DNA from 2 places in the Levilactobacillus muriae genome. Region 2 is predicted to be linked to the other one. Evidence: riboswitches for the same ligand, from Rfam matches in the RefSeq annotation. Region 2 holds a riboswitch; the other holds the start of a gene.

Region 1 (3,146 bases), on a different contig from region 2:
AAAGCGCAGCTCGTTCTGGACGGTATCCATGGTGAACTGCGTACTGGGCTCCTGAAAGAGCATGGCGACGGTGGCGGCCCGCTGCGTCGGTGCGACAGCGCTGAGTGGGTGGCCATTAAAGGTAATGGCAGTGTCGGCGTTGGGCAGCAGTCCGGCAATCAACTTGAGTAGCGTGGATTTGCCGCCGCCGGATACGCCGGTCAGTAGTGAAAATTTACCAGCGGGAAAGGTGCCAGAAAGGTGATTCAGCACCGGCTGATCTTGCTTCGGATAGGTGTAAGTGAGTGATTGTACCGTGACGGTAGCCAAATAAATTCCCCCAATACTACTTGTCATACTTGAAAATGAGCTGCTGATTATAAGTTGAAAATTAATGTCTGTGGTGAAGCTGGAAGGGCCAGTTGAACACGGCCCTTCCAAGCTTTAAATAGTCTATGTGATTGTATCGTAGGACACAGTTGACTTGAATAAGGGATGGCAAAGTCTTGCTTTTCATTGCACAAATCACAGTGTCAGGTAAGGCGGCAACTGAGATTTAGGCCTTCAAGACGTGGGCACGGACCAGGAGATTGTTGATCAGCTTGGTCAGCACGCCACCGAAGATGAAGACGGACAGCAACCGCACGCAGAACAGGAGTAACAGGAATGGCAGGTGGTAAGCCGCATACCCGTTACGAATCAGGTCCCACGCAAAGGTAACAATGGTCGTGGTCAACGTGCTCATGGCCAACGTGAACCAGCCGTAACGTTTGTAGCCGGTGAAGATGAAACCGAGTTCGGAACCAAAACCTTGGAGTACACCTGAAATTAACGTGCTAGCTCCCCAGATGCCGCCAAGGAACATTTCCACCACGGCACCCAGCAGTTCGCCCAAGGTTGCCGCACCGGGAATCCGAATGACAAAACCAGCGAGAGGACCCGCCATTACCCAGATACCCAACAACAGTTCATTTGCTAGAGGTTGTAACCCAAATGGCGCTAAAGCCGCCGCTAAAATCGTGTAGACCGGACCAATTGCCCAGAAGATAACACCCATAAAAATTGCAATAATCGTCACTAAAATAATATCTCTAATATGCCAACGTTTCATAAACATCCGCCTCCTAAAATTTAGACGCTGAGGGGCCACCAATGCTAAAAAAATCCCCACTAAGTGCATTAGTGGGGTCATTGATAGCTATTGATTACGCGTTCCCTTCGCTGGTATTAGCCAGAGCAGGTTCAATGGGTTTGATCTCAGCCGCGATGGCACCCCAGTCGTATTTGATTAATCTTAGCTTAACGAGTTTATCCGGGAATTGCAACCACAGCCGGTAAAAATCGTTTCTATGGCATGAGCTGTTCAGCGGCGAAATTATTTTTACAACTACGTTACAGTCGCGCCACTATCCCCAAAAGTGCTTTTGGTTGCTGGGGAAGAGTGCTATTCTAATCGTTAGTTGTCTTAATTATTGTCGGATTGGAAGGATTCAAGTTATGCGTAAAGGATATATGAAACGCGGTCTCATCGCTTTTACCGTTGCCATTACGGTGGGCGGTGTGGTCGGTCCGGTTGTGTCGGTGAATGCTGCGACGGGGTATAAGACCGTTAATACGAAATCAATTAAGAAGACGGCCTATCACAAAAAGAGTACTAAAGGGGCCATCTTTAACAAGAAGCACACCCGTAAGGTTATTAACCTAACTGCGCACCCCCACACCACGTGGTATGCCACGAAGCAGGCGACGATGAAGCACGGGAAGACTAGGGGTGTTTACCTCTACATCAAGAATAGCCAAAACAGCGTCAAGGGTTGGATCTGGCGGGGTTACCTAAAGGCGGGCAAAGCACCGTTCGTCTTGACCAAGGCCAAGGCCGCCGTTGCCATGGACGCAAAGACGGGGAAGGTCGTTTGGGCTAAGCATGCTAACACGGCACGCCCAATCGCCTCGGTTTCTAAACTGATGACGTTGTACCTGACGCTGAAGAAAATTGATGGCAAGTCGCGTAACTGGAATCATAAAATCAAGATTACCAGTCGTGGGCTGGTTTCGATGAGTCGTAGCGCCGACTATGGGGGCTTTCACTTTAAGCTGAACCACAAGTACACGGTACGCCAGCTCTACTACGCGGCGTTCCTGGATTCCTCTAACAATTCGGCTATTGCGTTGGGGCAATGGGTCGGCGGTAGTAACGGTAAGTTCATTCGGAAAATGAATGCGCAGGCCAAAGCGTGGAAGATGGGGAAAGCCCACTTCGTTTCAGCATCAGGGTTGGAAAATAGTGACCTGCGACAGTACGGTTACGCGTATGGCAAGGCTAACGCCAACGAGGTTTCGGCCAAGGACGTGGCCTTGATTGCCCGGTACTTGATCACCAAATATCCACGAGTCTTGAAGGATGGTAAGATTGGTTCAATAACGATTAACGGACAGGTTTGTCATAACTATAACAACCTGCTGAAGGGACGAAAATATTACAGGGCCTCTTTGAAAGTTGACGGCTTAAAGACGGGGTACACGCCGTTAGCTGGCTATTGTTTCGTCGGCACCGGTCAAAAGTCTGGGAAGCACCGGGTGATCACGGTTGTCTTACACGATGAGAATGAGTTCACGGAAACTAGGTCACTCATGAACCACGCTTATGGTATGAGTCGCATGAATAATTAGATGATAGGCTGACCTAGAAAATTTAAACCAATAAGGGTCGAAAGTGTTCAGTGGGAATCGGTGGATCCTGGCTGAATACTTTTTGCCTTACCAAGATGTCTAAAGGCCAGTCGGTCGACGAGGGTAGTAATGGTACTCCCCCCAACGATGAAGCCAGCAATTAGTTCAGCCGGCAAGCGATGGATTACGGTAAAATTACGGTCTCAACAACTAGGTTACAAAGTCGTGTAAACCCTTGTCGAAGGTCCATTTACCATGGTAGGCTGACTGTTAGAGTTTCGGAAACGTTTAGAAAAGGGGAATACATACCAATGAGAATGACAAAGTTCAAAGGGTTCATGCTGGCCCTGTTGTTTACGGTGACATTAGGGGCCACCGCAAGTGTTCAGGTGACCGCTAATGCTGCCACCTACACCACAGTGTCAACGAAGAAAGTCACGAAGGCCGCATATCACAAGAAGAGTACGTCGGGTGCCATTTATAATAAGGCACATAAC
Region 2 (3,146 bases):
AAAGGCACCAATTCTCTAAGCGACGAAGGACGCTTCTCGCGACATGATCCGGGCCAGTATCAAGACGGGCATGCAGCCAACCATCGACTCCGCCAAGACCGTGGGGATTGTGAGTCTGCCGGGAATGATGTCCGGGGTGATTTTTGCTGGTGTGGACCCGGTTCGAGCAATTAAGTATCAGATCATGGTCACCTTCATGTTAATGTCGGCGACGAGTATTGGCTCGGTATTGGCCTGTTACTGGGCCTACCGAGAGTTCTATAATGAACGTAAACAATTAGTTGGTTCGTCAAATTAGGAGGAAAATATATGGCACATCGAAAAGTTGCGTTGGTTACAGGTGCATCGTCAGGAATTGGCAATGCGATTGCACGGAGTTTACATCGAAACGGGGTTACGGTGTACGCCGGGGCGCGGCGGGTCGGCCGGATGAATGATCTCGACGACCTAGGCATCACGACGCTGGCACTTGATATTACCGATCCGGCTAGCGTGGAAAGCGCGGTCGACCGGATCGTCAACGAGACTGGTCGGGTGGATATCTTGGTCAACAATGCCGGGTATGGCTTGATGGGTGCGGTCGAAGACGTTCCCATGGCACAGGCAGAGGACCAATTCAACGTGAACCTCTTTGGGGCGGCACGGCTGATTCAGTCGGTTCTGCCCATGATGCGCCAACAGCACGCCGGTCGGATCATCAACGTGACATCGGTCGATGGCAAGGTGGCCCAGCCCTTTGGCGCGTGGTATGTGGCCTCTAAATTTGCCTTGGAAGGGCTATCAGATGCGCTACGCTTGGAACTCGACCCTCAGGGCATCCACGTGGCGGTGATTGAACCGGGAGCAATCCAATCAGAATGGGCAGATATTGCGGCTGACCATTTGCAGGAACTGTCCGCGAATGGCCCGTATGAGAAGGATGCTGGCCGAGCAGCGGCGATTCTAAAGGCTGTCAAGAAGTTCTCCAGTAAGCCCAAGGTCGTTGCCCGGTTGGTGGACAAGGCGGCACTGTCTCGGCGGCCCAAGACCCGTTACTCGGCGGGCGCGGGGAGTCAAATCTTGTGGGTGCGGCGTTTCCTGTCCGATAAGATGATTGACCGCATGTGGCAAGTCATTGGTAAAGCGGCTGAACAGATTACCCGGTAACGCGAGAACCGTTGACGTGGCGGTAAAACCTGTTATGCTTAAATTAACCAGTACACTAGGGGTGTCCACGACGGGCTGAGATGCGGCGAACTCCGCAATCCCTTGGAACCTGTCAAGCTCAAACTTGCGAAGGGAATGTGTCGTGGCACGGCAACGGGCCGCCAGTTCACTAACTTTGTGAGCTAGCGGCCCGTTTTTATTAAAACTAAGGCAGAAAACCCACGATTTCAATCGCTGGATGAATGTCAGAACTTAAACCCTCCTTAAACATACGTTCCCCTATTGGACTACCGGATATGGTATACTAAGTCCAACCTACAGGGGAGGTAGCCGATGGTTAAACTAGGACGTACGATTAAGTTGCGACTCTATCTAGACACGATTCAAGCCGGTGAATTTCTAGCTATGACCCAAGAATATCAGCGATTAGCGAACATTGTCAGCCAGTGGGTCTTTGACCACGACTTTCCACTGAGTTGGTTGAAAATAAATAACCATCTGTATAAAAAGTTTAGACAAGAATCGGCGCTCAATAGTCAAATGGTGCAATCGGTCTTTCGCACGGTTGTCGCTCGTTACAAGACGGTTCAGGAACAAATGAAACAACATGCTTATCGCTACAAGGCAACCGATAATAAGTGGATTCAAATTCCGCGAGACTTGACGTGGCTGGAAAAACCGATTTATTTTCGCCGGCCTCAAGCCGATTTGGTTCGTCAGAGTAATTATTCTTTCGTCAATGGCATGACCCAGATCTCCATCACCACTCTTGGGAAGCGAACGAAGCTAGCTTTTACCAATAAAGGTTTTGAAGACTACTTTCAGGGCGACTGGAAGTTAGGGACTGGCAAACTGGTCCACAACCAAGGAAAATGGTTCCTACATATTGGCATCACTAAGGATATCACTGATTTTGACAAAGGAAATAGTCCTCAGATTGTCGGTATTGACCGTGGCGTGCGCTTCTTGGCCACCGCATATGACCATCTGGGAAAGACTACTTTTTTCGATGGTCAGAAGATCCTACTTCGGCGGAAGAAGTTCTTGGAGAATCGGCGCCGTCTCCAAAGTAAAGGGTCCAAGTCAGCCAAGAAGAAGCTGAAGCAACTGGCCCAACGAGAGAACCGCTGGATGGCCGATGTGAATCATCGGTTGGCTAAGACACTCGTTGCATTATACGGTTCACATACGGTTTTTGTTTTGGAAGACTTAACCAACGTGACCTTCAATACCGAAGACTTACCAAAATCCTCACGTAACAGCCATCGTTCTTGGGCTTTTTTCCAACTGGAAGCATTCCTAACGTATAAAGCGCAAGCGGTTCAGAGTGCCGTCGTGAAGGTATCACCAGCATATACCTCGCAACGCTGTCCAAAGTGTGGGCTGATTGTGAAGACTAATCGCCATCATGACACGCACGAGTATTGGTGTGTGCAGTGCCAGTATCGTTGCAATGATGATCGATTGGGCGCAATGAATATTGAGATGCTTGGACATGAATGGTTGAGCGGTGTCAAACGACCCAAGATTCAAAAGCTAACAACTACCGGGTAAACCTGGTAGTTAAACGGGTAGCCGTCAATTACCCGACGATGTTGCCACTACGAGTAGGAGTGTCTAATAGGCATGTTGGACTACTGTGTCGCCAGACACGTGAGCGACAAGCCTCTGAATTCATTCAGGGCAATTGACTTGGGCGTTGTAATGTTGGATGAATAGCCAATCTGATCGGTCAAGACACGCGAAACGTTGGGGAACATGACTTTAGTGTAGGGTTGGTAAATAATGGTAGCTTAATCGAGTTGCTATGACATTTTGGTAAAGAGTAAGTGTGAAGTTTCAGTTGCAGTGAAAGCGATGTATTAGAAATTAGTGTGTTTTGGGGGAGCAGTCTTGGTTTAGGAGCTTCCAATATTAGTCGTGAGGGCGGTTAAAATAGACTCAGCTGTGGGAATATTCTTAGTGGTTTACCACTTAGAATATTGGTGGATTTGAGACGC

What was found. Region 2 has a riboswitch for thiamine pyrophosphate ahead of ACKTSF_RS11825 (RNA-guided endonuclease InsQ/TnpB family protein). Riboswitches for the same ligand answer to the same signal wherever they lie in the genome.
Region 1: linked by a shared signal. The riboswitch ahead of ACKTSF_RS10805 (ECF transporter S component) and the one ahead of ACKTSF_RS11825 (RNA-guided endonuclease InsQ/TnpB family protein) in region 2 are both predicted to bind thiamine pyrophosphate.

The regions. Positions count from the first base shown of each region.
Region 1 covers NZ_BAAFRU010000015.1:51,625-54,770, reverse strand. The annotation lists gene ACKTSF_RS10810 (ABC transporter ATP-binding protein) at 1-336, opposite strand, end outside; gene ACKTSF_RS10805 (ECF transporter S component) at 536-1,090, opposite strand; TPP riboswitch at 1,175-1,266, opposite strand; gene ACKTSF_RS10800 (D-alanyl-D-alanine carboxypeptidase family protein) at 1,477-2,649, shown strand; gene ACKTSF_RS10795 (serine hydrolase) at 2,961-3,146, shown strand, end outside.
Region 2 covers NZ_BAAFRU010000019.1:22,312-25,457, forward strand. The annotation lists partial or broken gene ACKTSF_RS11815 (ABC transporter permease) at 32-298, shown strand; gene ACKTSF_RS11820 (oxidoreductase) at 310-1,146, shown strand; TPP riboswitch at 1,194-1,299, shown strand; gene ACKTSF_RS11825 (RNA-guided endonuclease InsQ/TnpB family protein) at 1,480-2,700, shown strand.